Zobellia nedashkovskayae: one gene and its partner. The protein of the gene in region 1 binds, or shares a complex with, the protein of each later gene. Links are inferred from orthologs where the notes say so. Each region holds a gene or a part of one and is shown on either strand. Other genes may lie near its edges.

Region 1 (11,457 bases):
GAGCTATTTTCTCCAGCAAAATTAAAGTTGCTCACATATTCAGGGTTTAAAGTATATGGACTTTCAGTAGCAACTTCATTTAATAAGGAAAAAGCCTCGTCCCATTTTTCTTGATATAAATAAGCTTTTCCTAAAAATGCTTTTGCAACCCAGGAATTAGCTCTACCATTAACTACTTCAGGCCCTAAGTTATCAATTGCAACTTGTAAATCTGCTTCAATTTGAGACCAAACTGGTCCTGAATTTGGTTGGTTAAACTCTAAGTTATCTAAATTTTCTACTGAAATAAAAGGAACATTTCCGTAAAATTTCTGAAGCTCAAAGTAGTAGTATCCTCTAAGGAAAGAGGCTTCTCCAAGTTGTTGGCTAAAATCTCCATCAGGTATTGTTTGTATCAATGAAATTACAGCATTTGCACTGTTAACACCACCAAAGAGTGCGCTCCATCTTCCTAAGAACCAACCGTTACCGGTTTGCCAATCTAAGGTTTCAACCTGGAATAGTTCGGGATTATCACCATCTGTACTTCCTCTATGTGCATCATCTGCAACCACATCGGTCCACCAGTTGTCTCCACCTGCGGAAACTCCTTCACCTAGTCGGCCAATACGTTCCCCATCCATTGCGGAATAGGCTGCAGTTAGCTTCAAGTCTACTCCTGTAGCATTTTGCAGGGCTTCGTCGGAGAGGGCCCCTGTTGGTGCAATCTCGGTAAAGTCATCACTACAGGCACCTAACATCATGCATGTAAGTGTTATTGAGTATATTATATTCTTTTTCATTTTTAAAATTTTAAGTTAACACCTAACGAATATATTGACGCTAAAGGGTAGTTATTATCTGAAACACCTATGGTAAGGTTATCAATAGAACCATCATCTTTAAACCTTGGCTGTAATTCAGGGTCAGCACCATCATAACCAGTAATGGTAAATAGGTTAGTACCTTGAACATAAAATCTAACACTATCCATTCCTAATAAGCCAGATACCTTGTCATTAAAGGTATAGCCAATCTGTAAGTTTTTCATACGCATGTATGAACCATCTTCTACAAAAAATGAATTCGCAGTACCTTCATTATTAGTAATACTTTGGCTCAGAGCCGGTAAAGTTGCATCAAGATTTGTTGGTGACCATGAATCCAAAACTCTTACACTTCTGTTTGCGTTGAAAAATGAAGGAAAGTCTGTGTAAACTTTGTCATTATTGAAAATATCATTGCCTTGAGATCCTTGGAAAAAAGCAGATACGTCAATACCTTTGTAAGAGGCGCTTAAGTTCATACCATAGGTGAAGTCAGGGTGAGGAGAACCAATAAATGTTCTATCCTCATCATTTATAGTACCATCGTTGTTCAAGTCACTATACTTAAATCTACCAACACCCTCTGCTGCAGTTGCAAAACCTTGATCAGCACTAGCGCTAACCTCAGCTTCAGAAGCAAATATTCCGTCAACAACTCTACCGTAAAAAGAAGAAATAGGTTGTCCTTCTTGCGTTCTTGTTACGGCACCAGTAGTTCTGTAACCATCATATCCTACTTGAAAAGAACTGATTAAATCAATAACCTCATTTTTATAACTTGAGAAGTTAAGATCAATACCATATTTAAAACCTGAGCTTAATTCATCTGCAAAACTAAGAGATGCATCAATACCCTTGTTTTCAATAGAACCAAGGTTCACATAAGGAGCATTTGCAGCAATTGAAGTGGTACTAAATGAACTATTATCTTGGCTAATTAAATCTTTGGTATTAATAATAAAATATTCAGCCTCAAGATTTAATTTGTTGTCAAAGAAACCAAGTTCGATACCAAAGTTTGTAGTTTCACTGGTTTCCCATTTTAAATCTGGATTACCTGCGGATTCTAGAATAGCTCCTTGAGATACACCTCCACTACCATTAAATCCATAATTTGCATATTGCTCACTTAAAATAGAGATATTATACGTAGGGTTATTTACAGGAAGAGTTTGGTTACCCAATTGTCCCCAAGAACCTTTAAACTTTAATCTACTTACCATGGCATCATCAGGCCAGAACGCTTCATTACTAACGACCCAACCAGCACTAAAAGAAGGGAAGATATCGCTTTGATTGTCTCCTAAGAATCTAGAAGATTTATCTTGACGAACGGTAGCTGTTAATAAATACTTACCTCCGTAACTGTAGTTTGCTGTTCCAAAAACAGAAAACAAAGATGAAGCATTATCATAAGCGTATGCTACGTTAGCGGCACCACCACCATTTTCTAATAAATAGTACTCAGGAGTTTCAAAAAAGAAATCAGTTCTTGAAATCTCTTTACCTTTATTTTTAACATTTAGTGCTTCAATACCTACTAAGGCATTAATACTGTGCTCTCCAAAAGATTTGTTATAACTTAAAGTGTTATTCCATACCCATTCGTAATTGTCATAATCTTGCTCAGTAAGTGTATTAGTAGAAATAGGTTCGGATGATTCTGGAATTAAAGCCCTAAAACGTCTATCATTGTAGGCTTTTATAGATCCACCAATAGAAGTTTTAAATTGTAAACCGTCTACAATATCAAGAGTGGCATAAATATCACCAAAAACCCTCAATGATTTTTCAAAATTGTCCGCTTGTCTGTTAGCTTCCGCAACTGGGTTGTTAGGATTTGAAAGACCAGTATCATTACTGTAGTTACCCGCATAAGCACCTGCATCATCGTAAACAGGAACTAATGGAGACATTCTTGTTGCGAAATTATTCCAAGACTGTCCGCCACTTTTTCTGTCAAAAGATATGTTGGCATGTTGTCCTATTTTAATTCGGTCTCCAATTTTGAATTCAGAATTCAATCTAGTAGAACCTCTTTTAAAACCAGTAGCAATTTGAATACCTTGACGATTTAAATAACTTGCTGAAAAAAGAAATTTAGACTTCTCATTACCGTTTTCAAGAGTTATTGAAGCATTTTGAGTAATGGCCGTTCTGTAAATCTCGTCTAGCCAATCTGTTCCACCATTAGGTGCTACTGTTGCGGAAATTCCATCCGGAGTCCTTTGTAAAGTAGCTGGTGTTACTGGGCTTGCTCCATTACCATATTGTGCGTGAGAAGGTATACCTCCATCATTTCTGATACTTTGCCAAATCATGTCTCCATGTTGTTCTGTATCCAGTAATTCTGGCAGATTTCTAGCTATAGAGAAACCAGTATAGGAATCAACTGAAACCTTTGCTGTATCCATATTGTAGCCACCGCTTCTAGTTGTGATAATTACAACACCGTTGGATGCCCTTGCTCCATAAATAGCCGCTGCACCATCTTTAAGCACGTTCATCTGCGAAATATCTGCAGGGTTTATAGAGTTTAAGATACTGGCATCATCTGTTTGTACCCCATCAATAATATAAAGTGGATCGTTACTGTTACCAGTACCATACCCTCTTATTCTTACTGTAGGAGACGAACCAGGTGAGCCATTGTTAGTAATAGTAACACCAGAAACTCTTCCTTGTAACGCTTCTGCCGCGTTTACGATAGGAGCTTTGGTTGCTTCTGATATATCTACACTACCTACGGAACCTGTAAGGTCTCCTCTGGTTTGTGTGGAATATCCTGTTACAACAACTTCTTCAAGTGCTGCTGCGTCTTCTTCTAAAGTAACATCAATGGTTTCTTGCCCATTAAATGTGATTTCTTGGTTTTTAAAACCTACATAGCTAAAAACTAAAATAGCACCTTCATCTGCATTGATGGTGTAATTACCATCAAAATCAGTTTGAGTACCAGTTGTAGTCCCTTTAAGGATAACGTTCGCTCCAGGTAACGGGAGACCTCCTGAGTCCAATACCGTTCCTGTAATTGTTGTTTGAAAAATGTCTTTGACCTCAATCTTAAGGGGTGAACTTGAATTTGCAAAAGCCGTTTGTGGCCCAGCGCAAATCATCATTGAAAAAAGCCCAATTCCGAGAGTAGAGATTTTACTCTTGGACCTTAACGATTTGTAATCGCGTCTTTGGTTCATAGTGTGAGTGTTGTTTGTTAGTTTATTAATTCTTCTAATTCCCGGTAAACTGTTAAGGAAATCAAAAAATAAAAGTAACAATAATATCATTATGGAAAAAAGAGTTAGTTATTTTTTTTAATATCATATTAATAGGTAGAAAGCTTCAATACTCTCTGAATTAGCGCATTTTCTCAACTTTAAGTTTTCATTAACGTTGATATTCTGATGGTTATCATTGTTTAGTGCTGTAACCATAATTACTTATGTAGTCTTTTTCAGGTTAAAATTTTTATGAAATTTAAAAATTTTTAATAAAGAAATCAAACAAAAATCACCGGTTAAGTGTCATTTATACCTTAAAACAACGCAAAACTATAACGTTTTCGACGAGGTTTTTTGTGAAAAAAAGGTAAATCTGCCCACCATCCTTAATTTTCATCTTCTTTCTAATGGTTGCTACGCTTTCTGAAAAGTTACGTGTAGTTACATTTGCATACTTAATCCCTGATTTTTTGAAAGTGGCTTTATTATACGGAAATATGCTTTCTATTTTAAACCTGCGGCCAGGAAAATCTATTAGAATGTCGGAAGTATATAAATGGGTATTTATGTGTAATTTTTTTAATTGGAGATTTTGGCCTGTAATTTTAAATGCACCTGATTTCAAAACGGCTGCATTAGGCTCATAGAGATAGGTGAGTGGTTCCGAAAACTCAGAAATGGCCTCTTTTTCGGATTGTAACTTAAAATCGAAGATTTGATCTTGTTCTGCGGTTTTGTTTATTGTTTTTATAGAGATGCTTCCTTGGTAATCTTTTTGTAACACCCAGAGCAATTCTTTTACATCATTATTTATGGCGACAATATGTATTTCTTTAATAAAATCCAACTCACTTATTCCGGCAGAAATATCTAAAAGTGGTGCTGTTTTTATCAGTATATTTTTTGATTTTGAAAATAACAAATCTAAATTTTGGACCACATTGGGTAGACAATCGGACAATAAAAAAACGCGTTTTTTCGTGTCATCCCTTCTTGATGGATCAATATAAATCCAGTCAAAAGTTTTTTTAGAATTTTTGATAAAATCCAATCCATTTTGTGCATGGGTCTTCACGTTGTCAATACCAAGAATTTTAAAATTATGAGCGGCAATTTCAGATAGATTCTGGTCTAATTCACAGTGGTGAATTTGGTCTATTTTCTGGCTAAAAAAGTAGCTGTCCACACCTAGTCCTCCGGTGACGTCCACAAGTGATTTTCCGCTTACTAATCCGGCCTTATATTTTGCCGAAGTTTCAGAAGAGGTTTGCTCAATATTTAGTTTGTTGGGGTAGTAAATATTTGCTGTGGCAAACCATGTAGGTAGTTTTTTTTCGCACTTTTTACGAGCCTCGAGTTGCTCGGCGAGTTCGCGATTGGAAATTTTATCAAAAATAGGTTTTTTTAGTAATACTGACATGATGTCAGTATTCAAATTTTTTAGTATAAAATCTTGTACACCAGTATGTAGTATATTTTTATTCAAACTAAAACTATAAACTTTTTGTAAGTGATTTAACTAGTTTATTTTCTGATAAAAACTCCTTTAAAATCACCTTCATTGCTGTATATCCGGGTACGGCAACCACCATTCCTACTACTCCAAAAAGTAAACCAGCAATGATTATAATTAGAAAAATTTCTAACGGATGAGACTTGACGCTGTTCGAAAAAATAAGAGGTTGAGAAAAGAAATTATCGATTAATTGACCTACCGCTAACCCTATCAAAACATACCCTGCTTTAGGCAGAATTACGGTGCTAAAATCCATTCCTAAATTACTGGTCATTGTGAGTATAACCATAATCACCGCACCAATGATCGGACCTATGTATGGAATGATGTTAAACAATGCGCATAAGAAGGCAATTACAATAGCATTTTCAATGCCAACAATGAACAGTGTTATGGTGTAAATTACAAATAGAATAAAGATTTGAAGTAGTAGTCCAACAAAATATCTGGAAAGTAAATTGTTGATTTTATCTATGGAATGTACAGTTTTTTTCTCGTTACCATTATTTACAAAAGCCAAGATTCCAGTTTGTAAAAGATTACTATCCTTTAAAAAGAAAAAAGAGATGAACAATACGGAGAACAAACCAATACTAGCTGTGCTGAGAACATCTAAAAAGGAATTAAGGAAGTTAGGTATAAACCCTATATTTAAACTATCTACTATGGTCTTTTCAAAATCGGTTTCCTCTATGATGTCATCAACTACATTAGGTGCAGTTCCTATAAAATTTACAATTTGCTCATGTAGCGAATCTAAGTTTAGTTTGAGTTGGTCAATATCTAGCAAAGAAAGATTTTTACCTTGTTCAGTTAATAATGGCACAAATAGCGCAATAATTCCGGCTAAAACACTAACCATTAGAACCATGGTAATTATAACCGCCAAGGTATTTGGAAGTTTTAATTTACGTCTTAGAAAAAAGACAATAGGTCTACCTATTAGGGCGGTTACCGCTGCTATTGCTAGATAGGCTATAACGGACTGAATCATCCATAGAAAATAAAGCAAGAGAGCCACACCAAGTATAATTCCTACTGAGCGTAATATTCCTTGACTAATCGTTTTTGCGTTCATTATTAACTTCGTTTTTGGCTTTAGGTTAGTTTTTAAAGGCATACACCATTATATTGGCGCCCATTTGCAGCGCCTTGGTTCTTATTTCTTTAGGGTCGTTGTGTACTGATGGGTCTTCCCAGCCATCGCCTAGGTCGCTTTCCGTAGTGAATAACAGAACAAGCCTATTTTCGTAAAAAAGCCCTAAGGCTTGAGGGCGTTTACCGTCATGTTCGTGAATTTTGGGTAAACCTTCTGGGAATTTGAAAACTTCTTTAAAAATAGGGTGGTCGTTACCTAGTTCTTCTAAAGTGCTATTTGGGAAAGCCTTTTCTAATGTTTTCTTTAAGTATGGGGCCATGCCGTAGTTATCATCAATATGTAAAAAACCACCAGAAAAGAGGTAAGTTCTTAAGTTTTCTGCTTCCTCGGCAGAAAAAACTACGTTGCCATGACCGGTCATATGTAGAAAAGGATATTGAAAAATAGTACTACTCCCTACTTCTACGGTTTGGGGCTTTTTATTTATTTCGGTACCTGCATTTTCGTTACAAAACGCAATGAGATTAGGCAAAGCAGTAGGGTTGGCGTACCAATCTCCACCGCCGTTATATTTTAAAATGGCTACTTCCTGCCCCTGTAGTTGTACTGTAACAAGGGTTAAAATTGCCAAGCAATACGTAAGTTGTTTCATCTTTGAGCGAACTAAATAATAATATCTCAAATGTATGAATTATGGTGGGGAAAAGAATTGCTCTTATTTGTATTGTTTTAATTGGTGGTATAACTATGGCTTTCAAAGTTGATTTTAAGTTGAAAAGAGAAAAATTATCTGAGCCTACGGAGAATAATGAGGCTATTGTGGTTTTAGAGCTTTTTACCTCGCAAGGTTGTTCTAGTTGTCCGCCGGCTGATGCATTGTTGCAGCAGATAAAAGAAGATTACCAAAGTTCAGTTTACGCCTTGTCTTATCATGTAGATTATTGGAATTATATTGGTTGGCAAGACCCATTTAGCAAGTCTGAGTATGCAGATAAACAGCGTAAGTATAACATCAAATTTAAAAATAGAAGTAATTATACACCTCAGGTAGTAGTAAATGGTAAAACTCATTTTGTAGGGTCTAGTTCTGCTAAAATGAATGCCGCGATAGCAAAATACGGGGCGATTGAGGCAGTGAATAAAATAGAATTGGGTAAAGTAAGAGTTAAAAAGGAATCTGTTTACTTCAATTATAAACTTCAAGGTGTTGCGGCCAACAAAAGTCTTAGAGCTATATTGGTTTTGGATGAGCGAACCACAAAGGTGAAGCGGGGTGAAAACAGAAATAGAATATTAAAAAATAGCAATATTGTGGTTGCGGAAAAGAGAATTGCAATAGAAGATTTGGAAGGGGAGGCTTTTATTAACATACCAAATGCGGTTGAAAAGGATGAAAAGCTGAATCTTATTATTTTGATGGAAACCCAAGGCTATGATATTACAGCGGCCACTAAAACAGAACTACTTAGGTAGCTTCTTACGGGACTATCCGTTATTGATCATATTCACGGTGGTACAAGCAACTATTGCAGCCGTTTCGGTACGTAGCCGGTACTCTCCCAGGGAAACGGGCAGAAAGCCTTTCTCGTAAGCGCTACTGATTTCATTTTGTGAAAAATCGCCTTCTGGGCCAATCAATATGGTAATGTCTTTGTCAGGTGCTACTCTTCTTTTTAAATCTACTTTCTCTTCTTCTTCACAATGTGCAATAAATAAGAGTCCGTTTTGTTCCTGTTCCATGAAATCCTTGAAGGAAATGGCGTCATTAAGCTTGGGTAAATAGGTGCGCAAACTCTGTTTCATGGCAGATTGAATGACCTTTTCCAATCGTTCCTTCTTAATGATTTTTCGTTCTGATCTATCGCAGTATATAGGGGTAATCTCGCTAACGCCTATTTCCGTGGCTTTTTCTAGGAACCATTCAAATCGGTCATTGTTTTTTGTGGGAGCAACCACAATATGTAACCAATGGGCTTTTGCGTGTCTTTTTTTGGTGGAAACAATCTGGGCCTTGCATCTCTTCTGGTCTGCCAATAAGATTTCTGATTCAAAAATATAGCCTTTTCCGTTTGTAATATGGAGTACATCACCTTCCTTTTTACGCAGCACTTTTACAATATGCCTGCTTTCTTCTTGGGAAAAGGTAAATTGGGAAACGCTCTTGTCTAATTCCGGATTGTAAAATAGTTGCATAGTGCAAAGGTATAAACAATTTTGAACGGTAGAAATTTACAAAAGAATAAGCTATTTAAATTTCAGAACAGATTTATTTAGAGGATAGAACGTAACGTGGTTTAGCGGAAATGTCTTGTTTTGAAAACTGGTTTTGTTGGTATTTGAGGTAGCCTACAATACCGATCATAGCCGCATTATCCGTGCAGTATTCAAATTTTGGAATAAAAGTTTTCCATCCTCTATTTTTTTCGGCCATTTTAAGTGCATTTCTGATACCTGAATTGGCACTTACGCCACCGCCAATAGCTATTTGTGTAATTCCGGTCTGTTCAACTGCTTTTTTAAGTTTATCCATCAAAATATTGATAATTGTTTTTTGGATGGATGCGCAGATATCTTTTAGATTTTCTTGAACAAAATCCGGGTTTCTTGCAGTTTCCCTTTGCACAAAGTATAAGATACTGGTTTTTAAGCCACTGAAGCTAAAATTTAGTCCATCAACCTTTGGTTTAGGGAAAAGAAAAGCTTTTGGGTTTCCTTCTTGAGCATATTTGTCTACTAATGGGCCACCAGGGTAGGGTAGTCCTAAAATCTTGGCGCTTTTATCGTATGCTTCACCTACAGCATCATCTAAGGTTTCGCCTAATATCTCCATGTCAAAATAGTCTTTGACCAATACAATTTGCGTGTGGCCACCGCTAATGGTCATTCCTAAAAATGGAAACTCCGGAGCACCATCTGGTTGCCCTTCAATAAAATGGGCCAAGATGTGTGCCTGCATATGATTAACCTCAATTAGAGGTATGTTAAGACCCAGTGAAAGGGACTTCGCAAACGAGGTTCCAACAAGAAGTGAACCCATCAATCCAGGACCGCGCGTAAAAGCTATGGCAGATACTAGTTTTTTGTCGATATTTGCTTTATCCAAAGCTTGGTGTACTACAGGAACAATGTTTTGTTGGTGAGCTCGTGAGGCAAGTTCAGGTACAACACCCCCATATTCCTCGTGAATTTTTTGAGTGGCCGTTACATTACTGAGCACTTTTTTATTGCTTAATACAGCAGCAGAAGTGTCGTCGCAAGAAGATTCTATAGCAAGAATATAAATAGTTTCGTTTTTCACCGAGTTTGGAATAAAAATTGACATCGCAAAGGTAAAACATAAAGACCTATCAAAAAACTTAGAAAAATACTGATTAGAACCATGATGGTACTCGTGCTGATCTGTATTTTAGGTACGGTCATCCTTTCGTTGCCATTCGTTCAGACAAGTTTTGCTAAGTACGCTACGGATACCATAAATAAAGATTTTGGTACGAATATTAACATAGATAAACTTCGTATTTCCTTAATTACTTGGGATACTAATCTTGAAGGTATTTATATTGAAGATTATCAAAAAGATACCATTTTTTACGTAAACAAGCTTACCACTTCTATTCTAAGTGTTCGGAATTTAAGTAAAGGCAAGCTGGAGTTTGGTGATATTAAGATTGATGAATTAGATTTTAAACTAAAAACCTATTTAGACAACAGGAATACTAATTTAGAGGTCTTCATAGACAAGTTCAATGATGGGCAACCCCGGAAGCCCGGTACAGATCCTTTCTTTTTCTCGTCTTCAGATGTTCAAATTTCCAATAGTAATTTCCGTCTGATCGATGAAAATTTTGAAAATGAACTTTTGCTGGATTTTGAAGAACTCAATATTGGCGCTACGGATTTTCAGATTTTGGGCCCGCAAGTATCGGCCAAGATAAACTCCATGGCTTTTAATAGTCAGCGAGGTATCAATGTAAAAGAAATGTCTACGGACTTTAAGTATACCAAGCAACAGATGCGTTTTGACTCGTTGCGCATCAAGACCGAAGGTTCTAGGCTAAAAGGAGATTTGGTTTTTGATTATGAACGAAAAGACTTTGCAGACTTTTTGAACAAAGTAAATTTAGAAGCAGAGTTTGTAGAGTCAGAGGTTGCTTTTGATGAAATTAACTTGCTTTATGACCAATTTGGTAAAGGAAAGACGGTTAATTTTTCTTCTAAAATAAGTGGTGTTTTAAATGATTTGAATGCCGATGAGCTTTTTCTGCAGTCGGATAACACGGGAATAAGAGGAGACTTCAATTTTAAAAACCTTTTTGTTCGTAAGCAACCGTTCGTTATGCATGCCGATATGAAAAACGTAACCTCTAGTTATTATGAGTTACGTGCGTTAATGCCTAATATTTTAGGTAAATCCCTACCTTCTTCATTTCAAAAATTAGGGCAATTTACTATACGTGGGAATACGGTTGTTACTGAAAACTCTATAGATGCGAAAGTAAACCTGAACACCGCAATTGGTAGTAGTTATGCAGATTTGGCGCTCTCCGATATCAATAATATAGATAATGCCAACTATAAAGGTTTTGTATCTCTAATTGACTTTGATCTTGGTGATTTTGCTGAAAATAAGAGGTTGGGTAAGACTACTTTAGATTTTAATGTAGAAGGAAAAGGATTTGTTCAGGAGACTTTGAATACGGAGGTTATAGGAGAGGTCTACTCCATAGAATTTAATAATTACGAGTATAACGACCTCAAGGTTTCGGGAATTTTAAAAGAACAATTGTTTGATGGTACGCTGTTAAGCAATGATGAAAA
Region 2 (11,328 bases), 320 kb from region 1 along the record:
TTTATCAAAACCGTCAGGTCTATTTTTATAGTAAAAAGCATCTCCGCCTAAAACTGAACCTGAATGAATAATTACATTATCACCAATGACGCAATTATCATAAAGACAGACATTTGCATGTATCAAACAGTTCTTGCCGATTTTAACATTGTTACCTATAAAAACATTAGGCTGAATAATGGTATCCTCTCCAATTTCCGCCGAAATGGCCACAGTATTGGTTGCCCTTTCAAAGGGTCTAAAGTGAACAGAAAGTTTATTGAAATCACGAAAAGGATCATCAGAAATTAAAAGCGCCTTCCCTTCTGGGCAATCAACTTTTTTATTGATAAGAACAATAGTAGCCTTTGAAGCTAACGCCTTGTCATAATACTTGGGATGATCTACAAAAACAATATCCCCGTTCTGAACCACATGAATTTCGTTCATGCCCAAAACCTGAAAATCATCAGCGCCAACATATTCGCAATCGATTAATGTAGCAATATTCTTAAGAGATTGAGCCTTCGGAAATTTCAATGGAACAGTATATTCGGTTATTATTTTTTGAGAAAATATTTTAGTGAGCTAATTAAGAAAAACGACTATTCCTTAACACGCTCCATATAAGTTCCTTTCTCTGTCTCTACTTTAATTTTATCACCCTCATTAATAAATAAAGGAACGTTTACCTCTGCTCCAGTTTCAACTTTCGCTGGCTTAGTCGCATTGGTTGCCGTGTTTCCTTTGACACCTGGCTCTGTATAAGTAACTTCTAAAACAACACTAGCAGGCATTTCCACAGACAATGGCATACTATCTTCAGTGTTGAAAAGAATTTTAACGATTTCTCCTTCTTTCAATAATCCCGGAGAATCCAATGAACTTTCCTGAAGGGTTATCTGATTATAATCATCTGTATTCATAAAATGAAAGGTCTCCCCTTCAGGATACAAAAATTGGTATGAACGCGTTTCAACACGCACATCCTCGATTTTATGACCTGCAGAAAATGTATTATCCAATACTTTTCCTGAAGAAACACTTTTTAATTTGGTACGTACAAAAGCTGGCCCTTTACCCGGTTTTACGTGCATAAACTCAATAATTTTGAAAATATCATTATTGTAGCGAATGCAAAGTCCTTTTCTAATATCTGATGTTGATGCCATTTCTTATATACTATTTAGTAAGTGATTTTTATGATGGACGCTATGTCTACTTCGGCAAAGCCTCCAGACTAAAAATTTATGATTAATTATTACTGAAATATCCTTTCATGATTCCGCGTTGGGAATCCCTGATAAATTGTAGAATCTCGTCCCGTTCAGGAGTAGCTTCCATTTCAGCTTCTATAATTTGTGTTGCTTGTGAATTATTGTAATGTTTTTGATAAAGAATACGATAGATATTCTGAATCTCACGAATCTTTTCTGATACAAAACCACGTCTACGTAAACCTACGGAATTAATACCCACGTACGAAAGTGGCTCACGAGCTGCTTTTACAAAAGGAGGAACATCTTTTCTAACTAAAGAACCACCAGTAACAAAAGCATGTTGGCCAATAGATACAAATTGATGCACAGCCACCAAGCCGGCAAGAATTACGTTATCTCCAATAGTAACATGTCCTGCAAGCGTAGAATTGTTTGAAAAAATACAATTATCACCAACAATACAGTCATGCGCTACATGACAATAAGCCATAATCAGGCAATTTTTACCAATTACAGTCTTATTCCTATCAGAAGTACCTTTGTGAATAGTAGCACACTCCCTAATGGTAGTGTTATTACCAATTATTACCGTGGTGTCTTCATTATTATATTTCAAATCTTGAGGCGGAGCGGAAATTACGGCACCTGGAAAAATATTACAATTTTTTCCAATACGAGCGCCTTCCATTATGGTTACATTAGAACCGATCCAAGTGCCATCACCTATCGTTACGTTGTTGTGAATTGTAGTAAACGGTTCTACCACAACATTCTTAGCAATTTTTGCGCCTGGGTGAATGTAGGCAAGGGGTTGATTCATTCTATTTCTTTTTAGCTATTTGCGCCATTAATTCTGCCTCACATACAAGCTTATTATTGGCATAAGCGTACGCTTGCATATGACAAATACCTCTTCTTATTGGCGTAATAAGGCTACAGTGAAATGTTAGTGTATCACCTGGAAGTACTTTTTGCTTGAACTTGACATTATCCATTTTCATGAAAAACGTCAAATAATTTTCTGGATCAGGAACAGTACTTAAAACTAAGATACCTCCTGTTTGAGCCATGGCTTCAACTTGCAAAACACCTGGCATAACTGGAGCCCCGGGAAAATGACCAATGAAGAAATTTTCATTCATTGTCACATTTTTCATCCCTACTACATGTGTATCGGATAATTCTAAAATACGGTCAATCAACAAAAACGGAGGCCTATGAGGAAGTACTTCCATAATTTGATGGATGTCCATCAAAGGCGGTTGATTTAAATCGTATTGTGGAATTTTATTCCTTTTCTCTAATTTTATAATATTAGACAGTTTCTTTGCAAACTGCGTATTTACAAAGTGACCTGGCTTATTGGCAATTATTTTACCTCTTATACGAGTACCCGCCAAAGCTACATCACCAATAACATCTAATAATTTATGTCTTGCAGCTTCATTAGGTTGATGTAAAGTAAGGTTGTCCAAAATACCATTGGCCTTAACCGAAAGCTTCTTCTTATCGAATGCGCTTTCTAGCTTTCGCATGGTTTCTTCTGAAATCTCTTTATCCACATAAACAATGGCATTATTTAGATCACCACCTTTTATAAGTCCACTATCAAGGAGCATTTCAAGTTCATGAAGAAAACTAAATGTACGTGCTTCGGAAATCTCACCTTTAAAATCGGATAACCGCTCTAATGTAGCATTTTGGGTTCCTAAAACCTTGGTTCCAAAATCTACCATAGTCGTTACCTGATAGGTATCTGATGGAATAACAGTTATTTCACTACCTGTTGCTTCATCCTTATAAGAAATAACATCTTTTACAATGTATTCTTCACGTTCGGCATCCTGTTCTACAACACCAACAGTTTCTAAGGCCTCTACAAAATATTTTGATGAGCCGTCCATGATCGGAGGTTCAGGAGCATCCAGTTCAACTAGGACGTTATCTATTTCAAGACCAACAAAAGCAGCCAAAACATGCTCTGAAGTCTGTATCTTAACCCCCCTTTTTTCCAAGTTGGTACCTCTCTGAGTATTGATCACGTATTTGGCATCAGCCTCAATAATCGGTTCTCCTTCTAAGTCTACTCTCTTGAACGCGTACCCGTGATTTTCAGGTGCGGGAACAAATTTCATGGTTACCTCGGCACCGGTATGGAGGCCAACGCCTTTTAAAATAACCTCTTTCTTAATGGTTCTCTGTTTCATTCTTGTAATGATCGCTGTATTTTTTTTCCAATTCGTCTATTCTATTCAAAATCTTTGGCAAGTTCTTGAAGTAAACGTACGACTTATTATAATCCCCATAGTTTAATGCAGGGGATCCTTGTAGTACTTCGTTGCTTTTAATGTTACGGCCAATACCGGATTGTGCCTGTATCTTTACGTTATCGCCAATCTTAATATGTCCTACTATACCTACTTGCCCACCAATCATACACCGTCTACCTATCTTGGTAGATCCTGCAATTCCCGTTTGGGCCGCTATTACAGTATGCTCGCCAATTTCAACATTATGCGCTATTTGAATGTGATTATCTAGCTTTACGCCTTTGTGTAAAATTGTAGAACCCAAAGTAGCTCTATCTATAGTAGTACCGGCACCTACGTCTACATTATCTTTTAAAATAACATTACCGGTTTGTGGTACTTTTTGATATTCACCGTTTTTATCCGGGCTAAAACCAAATCCGTCAGAACCAATAACTACGCCGCTATTGATAACGCAGTTATTTCCGATAACCGTTTCGGAATAAATTTTAGCACCCGCAAAAATCGTTACGTTATTGGCTATGGATACATTATCGCCAATATAAACATTGGGATAAATTTTTACATTATCTCCTATAGTAACATTATTACCTAAGTAAGAAAATGCCCCAAGATAAAAATCGGTGCCATATGTAGCCGTTTCCGATTTGAATACCGGCTCCTCAATACCTTTCTTATTGTTCTTTACTTCATTATAAAATTCCAGTATTTTTGCAAAAGCCTCGTAAGCATCCTCTACCTTAATAAGAATGGTCTTAAGCTCATGCTCAGGAACAAAATCTTTATTAACTATCGTAATAGACGCTTTTGTAGAATAAATATGAGAAGTATACTTAGGGTTCGCCAAAAAAGTCAGAGTACCTTCCTCGCCCTCTTCTATTTTGGCCAATTTATGAACGGTAACCTCGGAATTTCCTAGTAATTCACCTTCTAAAATACCTGCAATTTGACCTGCTGTAAATACCATGAGCACAAAAGTAAGAAAAATAGTTAAACAGAATCTTTGGGATAACAGATATAATATTTTGTCACCGTTTTTGACAGCGCTTTAAGATTTAACTGATCGGAAGCTTTTGCTACATCAATCAACTTTTTATTCTTTCTTAATATATTGATGTTCTGATGGTGACGGTCATATGCCTTATTCTCTATCTTTCCTTCAAAAACAAAATAAGTCGTTTCGTGATCAGACAGATTATGTTTTACTTTAACCCTGTCCATATGTTTTTGCAAAACAGCTTTGTCAATTGGGCTGTTCTTAAGTTTTACTTTTAAAAACTGCCTGTTTATAAGCATTTCACACAACGTTGACAATACAAAATCTGTATGGTCTTGCCATGATTTTATGGCCGCTAATACATCTACATCGTCCAATTTAGAGAAGATACTTAGCGTTTCTTTATTGAAATTCTTCTTTTCAATTCGGTGCTCCATAAAATACCGAAGCGCATTGCTACAAACAACAATTTGCCCTTCTTGCATAATCTCCTTGGCCCGCTTAAGTATACGTATCAACAGTTGTTCAGCAACAATTCCGGTTTTATGTAAATATACCTGCCAGTACATAAACCTTCTGGCCATCAAAAACTTTTCTACAGAGTAAATCCCCTTTTCCTCCACCACTAAATTACCATCAACAACATTAAGCATGGTAATTAATCGTTCTGAATTGATGTTTCCTTCGGCTACACCGGTATAAAAGCTATCTCGTTTTAAATAATCCAACCGGTCCATATCTAACTGACTAGATACTAACTGATTTAAAAATCGCTTTTCATATTCTCCTTTAAAAATTGAAATGGCCAGCGTTAATCTTCCGTTAAAGATTTCGTTTAGAGCCTCCATAAACTGCAACGAAATATGCTCATGATCAGTACTCTCTACAATACTATGCTCCATAGCATGTGAAAAAGGTCCGTGCCCAATATCATGTAAAAGAATAGCAACGTATAGCCCTTCTTTCTCTTCTTCACTGACCTCCACCCCTTTATATTCCAGCAACTGCAAGGCGTTCTGCATAAGATGCATAGACCCTAGAGCGTGATGAAAGCGCGTATGATGAGCACCTGGATATACCAAATAGGACAAGCCCATTTGAGATATTCTTCGTAGACGCTGAAAATACGGATGATTAATCAGGTCGAATATTAGTCCGTTCGGAATAGTAATAAATCCGTAAATTGGATCATTAAAAATTTTAAGTTTTCTTGAGTTTATCAAAATGAGGGTTGCTTTGCAATGTTCACAGTGGTAAAGTTAGGCAAAAGACAAAGTAATAGACTCGGTAAATGAATATTTTGATGACCATTCGGTTTTTTGAAGGTTATTTTTCACCGTTTTAAAATAGAAGCAATACGTATATTAAATGAATAAGATTTCCATATTATGGGTAGATGATGAAATTGATTTACTCAAACCACATATTATATTTTTACAAGGAAAAGGCTATGATGTTATCACCTGTCAAAGTGGACAAGAAGCATTAGAAGAGTTGCAGAAATCCAGAGTTGACATTATTTTTCTGGATGAGAACATGCCCGGAATATCAGGATTGGAAACTTTAGCTGAGATAAAAATATTAGATTCATCCATTCCTGTTGTAATGATTACCAAGAGCGAGGAAGAATTTATAATGGAAGAAGCTATTGGCTCCAAAATTGCCGATTACCTAATTAAGCCCGTAAACCCAAACCAGATTCTTCTATCCTTAAAAAAGAACCTTGACCATTCGCGTCTCGTTTCAGAAAAAACAACATCCAACTATCAGCAGGAGTTCAGGAAGATAGCCATGGATTTATCTATGGTGAATTCAGTTGAAGAATGGGTGGACCTTTACAAAAGGCTAATATATTGGGAGCTACGTCTAGAAGATATTGAAGACAATAGCATGTTCGAAATTCTAGAATCTCAAAAAGCCGAAGCAAATACCCATTTTGGCAAATTTGTGGAAAGAAACTACGAAAGCTGGTTTGACGGGGATGGCCCTGTTCTTTCGCATACCTTATTTAAGGACCTCGTAAAGCCTGAGCTAAAAGACGGACCTACCCTACTCTTGGTTATTGACAACCTTCGTTATGACCAGTGGTATGCTTTTGAAGATACCGTAAGTTCTTTTTACAAAAAGAACAAGGAAGAGTCTTATTTCAGCATTTTACCCACCGCTACGCAGTATGCCCGTAACGCTATTTTTTCTGGCCTTACTCCAATGGCCATGGAGAAAAAGTATCCAAAATGGTGGAAAAACGACACGGATGAAGGTGGCAAAAACCTTCATGAAGCCGATTTTCTAGGCGAACAAATAAAAAGATTAGGCCTAAACCTAAAATGGGAATATCATAAAATAAGCTCTTTAAAACAAGGTAAAAATCTGTTTCAGAACTTTAAATCGCAAAAAGATAACGACCTAACCGTACTCGTGTACAACTTTGTGGATATGATTTCACATTCAAAGACAGAGATGGAAGTCATTAAAGAATTGGCTAGTAATGATAAAGCTTATAGGTCTCTTACGCAGAGTTGGTTCAAAAACTCACCCTTGTTAGAAATTATTCAGCAAGCGCAACAAATGGGGATGAAGTTAATTATTACCACAGACCACGGAACCATTAATGTAAAACAACCCTCTAAGGTAATTGGCGATAAAGATACGAGCCTTAATCTGCGCTATAAAACAGGACGAAGTCTTACCTATGAAAACAAAGACGTTTTGGCAGCCAAAGACCCTGCCCAGATTCATTTGCCCCGTATAAACATGAGTAGTTCCTTTATATTTGCAAAAAACGACCTATTCTTTGCTTATCCCAACAACTACAATCACTACGTTAACTATTACCGGAACACCTACCAGCACGGCGGGGTTTCTTTGGAAGAGATGATTATACCATTCATAGTTCTATCACCAAAATAGTATTGCTCTAATTATGGATATTATATACACCGAAAATGAAATTAGTGAAATTGCCAAAAAGGTAATTGAAAATGCCAAAAGCAAGGTACTCCTATTTCACGCACCAATGGGTGCCGGCAAAACCACATTGATTAAAGCTATAGTAAAACACCTTGGCGTTGCAAATGCAGGAAACAGCCCCACTTTTGGTATTGTAAACGAATACGAAAGTAAAGAAGGGCAACTATTAGCTTACCATTTTGATTTCTACCGCATAAATGATGAAATGGAAGCATTGGACATGGGTTTTGAAGACTATTTAAATCAGGATGTATGGATTTTTATAGAATGGCCAGAAAAAATAAAATCTTTTCTACCAGAGAACAGCACTAATGTTTTCATTGAAGTAGTAGATATGCAAACCCGCCAAATTAAAATTTCTTAAAACACTTTTCACTAAGAGGTAAAAACATTGTTTGAAGTATAGGTTATTGTCCAAAACTTGTTAAATTAGTTAAAGTGTAAGGTTTCTCGGCTAAGTTGTTCTGTTTTAACGTTTAAAGACGTACATTTGAAGCTTTTTTTTCCTACTTTCGCTGAAATAACTAATTGATTTTTAATTTAAAACCCCTCAAAATGAAAAATTTAGTATTTGGTCTTTTAGCATGTGCAACTTTATTAGCCGTTTCTTGTGATTCAAGCAATACATCTGAAGATGATAGCTTATATGAAACTAATTCTATCGATAAGAAAACTGCCGAAATTGATGGCGGTAGACATTAATTAAGAATCTTATTTTTATTTGAAAAGCACTTTAATAAGGTGCTTTTTTTACGCAATATAATCTCATCTTTAGAGTTATGGTACTGATTATGGTTGATAAAAATCAAATACGGAAAAAATTAATTATAGAAGGTTTGATAGCTATTTTTTTAGCGATAACTCCTTTGATATTTTATTTTTACAAATACATCCCTTTAAAATCAGATGAAAATTGGACTGTTTTTTGGATTGAATTTACCAATAACGGCTATAAAGATGTATCTACTGCATTTTATTTTTATATTGGGAAATTTGTACCTCTAGCACTTTTGACTATATGGTTTACGACCTGTAAACAATGGTGGTATCATGCCTTATTAATTCCAATAGCCATGTACAGTTTTCAACTTTATAGTGTTCTCAGTGAGGATATTAAAAAAATTGATGAAAATGAAATATTATATTTATTAGGTGTCTGCATGGTAGTTATACCCGTTGTTTACTTCATAAGACTCAAACTTGTGGATAAATACGTGCACGGAATAGATTTAGAAGCCATGGAGGCAGAATTGACCGCTTTAAAGAAAAAGCAAGCATCACAGGCTATTGATAAAAAAGTAGATAAATTCATTGCTAAAGAAACCTCCAGAAATTCTTCAGGATACAAATCCTTATCAGATAAAATAGACACCAAGCTATCTACAGATAATATAGAATATACCTTTAAGCAATTTCAGCTTAGATGTAGCAACTGGCTTCGACCTAAATTCTAATTTACCTTACTTATTTTACGATATCGCAAAGTATGATATCATCCAAAATTCAACAAAATGTCGTATTTTTACTATTAATCGCGTATCGTACGATTAGAAGTAAAAACTATGAACCAACCATCTTCTCCTTTTAGCAAACACCAGTTGCTTCCACAAGAGGAAACCTTGGAAATTCTTCGTCAAAAGGGCGAACTATTTATTGGCATCCCCAAAGAGAACCAATATCAAGAACAACGTGTTTGCCTTACCCCAGATGCGGTAAATGCCATAACTGCTAACGGTCATCGTGTACTCATTGAATCCGGAGCCGGAGAAGGTGCCCATTATACAGATTTAGAATACACCAATGCGGGAGGAGAAATAACCCGAGATACAAAAAAAGTGTTTTCCTGTCCGCTACTTCTAAAAGTAGAGCCGCCAACACTTTCAGAACTTGAAATGATGAATCCGCAAACGGCCATTATTTCAGCTTTACAAATAAAAACACAGAGTAAGGCCTATTTTGAAAAGATGGCCAAGAAACGAATTACCGCCATTGCTTTTGAGTATATCCGTGATGAAGATGGTAAATACCCGGCTGTGCGCTCACTAAGTGAAATTGCAGGAATATCTTCCGTTCTTATCGCTTCCGAAATCATGGCTGCTACCAATGATGGTAACGGACTCATGTTCGGGAATATAAGCGGTGTTCCACCTGTTGAAGTGGTTATTATTGGAGCAGGTACGGTAGGAGAATTCGCTGCTCGCTCCGCCATTGGGCTTGGTGCAAATGTCAAAATTTTTGACAATTCAATTTCTAAATTACGTAGTATTCAATCCAATCTTAGGCAAACAGTATATACTTCTACTATTCAGCCTAAAAACCTTTTAAAATCTTTAAAACGTTGCGATGTAGCCATTGGTGCTACCCGCGGTAAAGACCGGTCACCCGTAGTAGTCACCAGCAGCATGGTAGAACACATGAAAAAAGGCGCCGTTATTATTGATGTGAGCATAGATATGGGCGGGTGTTTTGAAACAAGCACAGTAACTACACACAACAAACCCACCATTGAGAAATTTGGTGTAATACACTACGGTGTTCCTAACATCCCTTCTCGCTATCCAAAAACGGCAACGCTTTCTATCAGTAATATTTTCACCCCTTATTTACTTGAATTGGGCGAAAATGGCGGTCTAGAGAATTCACTGCGTTTTGATAAAGGTTTACGAAATGGACTCTATATGTATCATGGTATTTTAACCAACAAATCTGTAGGTGAATGGTTTGATTTACAGTACAGTGACATCAATTTCCTTATTTTTTAAAGGTTAATTTCAATATCAATTTACCTTCCCTACCATAAATAGGTGGTTTATTACTATTTTTGCCTCCGTTTTGAACAGGTTGCTTTGGCTATATCTAATACCTATAAAAACCGAAAATACAGAACACTAATTTCAGTTAAGAGATAATGGATTTTTTAAAACGTTTGGGTTTTTATCTTATTGGACTTTCTATCGGAATCGTTTTTTTGACGTTTATTTTAAAGAAAAAATCAGATGAAACGGGTGTTTCATTTTGCTATTTCCCAAACTGTAGGACGCTTAAGGATATCCGCTCAAAACAAATGTCCTATTCTGAAGACGTAAGTAGGCTATTTTCTGAAAAGAAGATTGACACCCTAGATATCATCAACATCTTAAAAAATGGCGAGGTAGATTTCTCAAATAGCGAAACCAAAACCACCCCATGTAAAACTTACATAATAGAAGGTACTTTAAAGGATAAAGAAGCTGTTCTGAGAATTAAAAACTGTAGAGAAAAAGCTCTTTTAGAATCCATTACTTATTAAAAAACGCCCAAAACTGTTGTTCTGGACGCCATTTGTATTAAATTTTTCTTCGCTGTCTTTCCTTTTTCAACAAAGACAACTCTCTGGTTGTCTGTCCTGCTACAGAGGTATTTTCTTCTGCACGACGAATTAAATAAGGCATTACATCCCGTACCGGACCAAATGGCAAATACTTAGCCACATTATAACCTTTATCCGCAAGATTAAAGGAAATATGGTCACTCATGCCATACAATTGCCCGAACCAAACACGGTTATCATTATTCGATATGCCTTTTTCTTCCATAAGAGCCATTAACTTATATGAACTATCCTCATTATGCGTTCCTGAAAATATTGAAACGGTATCTAAATGATTCACTATATAAGCTACGGCATTATCAAAATTCTCATCGGTTTCTTGTTTTGAAACACAAATAGGTGATTTATACCCATTTTCTTCGGCTCTATCGTTTTCTTTCTCCATATAAGCGCCACGAACAACTTTCATTCCAATCCTAAAATTGTCTCGGTTAGCACGTAGTTGAAGATCTTTTAAGTAATCTAACCTGTCCCAACGGTACATTTGCAATGTATTAAACACAATAGCTTTCTTCTTATTAT

The links.
Region 2: the proteins of tsaD (region 1) and tsaE are in contact, whole or in part, in a crystal structure (PDB 6N9A), measured with the Thermotoga maritima proteins. The link is inferred for Zobellia nedashkovskayae from one-to-one orthologs. Residues at the interface, in WP_004082750.1 of Thermotoga maritima: Cys10, Asp11, Arg49, His50, Leu82, Gly84, Gly135, Gly136, Glu154, Thr155, Leu156, Asp157, Asp158, Ser159, Glu162, Asp165, Lys166, Arg169, Leu170, Tyr175, Lys213, Thr214, Leu217, Tyr218, Gln221, Arg222, Asn324; in WP_004082108.1 of Thermotoga maritima: Leu37, Gly38, Lys46, Lys57, Val59, Lys60, Ser61, Thr63, Phe64, Thr65, Leu66, Met67, Val69, Pro71, Tyr82, Arg83, Leu84, Asp86, Asp88, Phe89, Asp93, Ile128, Asp130, Glu131, Arg134.

Annotation. Positions count from the first base shown.
Region 1 is NZ_JADDXR010000002.1:3,352,498-3,363,954, forward strand. Bases 7,922-10,842 are described here. They hold tsaD (tRNA (adenosine(37)-N6)-threonylcarbamoyltransferase complex transferase subunit TsaD), read right to left. Parts: upstream 9,938-10,842; coding sequence 8,906-9,937; downstream 7,922-8,905. Other genes in these bases: IWB64_RS13815 (DUF1223 domain-containing protein), read left to right, coding at 7,922-8,112; IWB64_RS13820 (16S rRNA (uracil(1498)-N(3))-methyltransferase), read right to left, coding at 8,125-8,832; IWB64_RS13830 (translocation/assembly module TamB domain-containing protein), read left to right, coding at 10,019-10,842. Outside these bases: IWB64_RS13790 (RagB/SusD family nutrient uptake outer membrane protein), read right to left, coding at 1-782; IWB64_RS13795 (SusC/RagA family TonB-linked outer membrane protein), read right to left, coding at 785-4,000; IWB64_RS13800 (THUMP-like domain-containing protein), read right to left, coding at 4,332-5,444; IWB64_RS13805 (AI-2E family transporter), read right to left, coding at 5,518-6,618; IWB64_RS13810 (DUF4159 domain-containing protein), read right to left, coding at 6,644-7,291; more of IWB64_RS13815, read left to right, coding at 7,387-7,921; more of IWB64_RS13830, read left to right, coding at 10,843-11,457.
Region 2 is NZ_JADDXR010000002.1:3,679,684-3,691,011, reverse strand. Bases 6,303-9,094 are described here. They hold tsaE (tRNA (adenosine(37)-N6)-threonylcarbamoyltransferase complex ATPase subunit type 1 TsaE), read left to right. Parts: upstream 6,303-7,389; coding sequence 7,390-7,800; downstream 7,801-9,094. Other genes in these bases: IWB64_RS14980 (alanine dehydrogenase), read left to right, coding at 8,999-9,094; IWB64_RS14985 (hypothetical protein), read left to right, coding at 8,216-8,890; IWB64_RS14990 (peptidase m28), read left to right, coding at 7,992-8,138; porX (T9SS response regulator signal transducer PorX), read left to right, coding at 6,303-7,376. Outside these bases: IWB64_RS15030 (UDP-3-O-(3-hydroxymyristoyl)glucosamine N-acyltransferase), read right to left, coding at 1-519; efp (elongation factor P), read right to left, coding at 585-1,151; lpxA (acyl-ACP--UDP-N-acetylglucosamine O-acyltransferase), read right to left, coding at 1,234-2,019; IWB64_RS15015 (bifunctional UDP-3-O-[3-hydroxymyristoyl] N-acetylglucosamine deacetylase/3-hydroxyacyl-ACP dehydratase), read right to left, coding at 2,021-3,406; lpxD (UDP-3-O-(3-hydroxymyristoyl)glucosamine N-acyltransferase), read right to left, coding at 3,387-4,436; IWB64_RS15005 (HD domain-containing protein), read right to left, coding at 4,460-5,689; more of porX, read left to right, coding at 5,835-6,302; more of IWB64_RS14980, read left to right, coding at 9,095-10,198; IWB64_RS14975 (DUF4258 domain-containing protein), read left to right, coding at 10,345-10,725; IWB64_RS14970 (proline dehydrogenase family protein), read right to left, coding at 10,763-11,328. UniProt on the Escherichia coli protein: Required for the formation of a threonylcarbamoyl group on adenosine at position 37 (t(6)A37) in tRNAs that read codons beginning with adenine.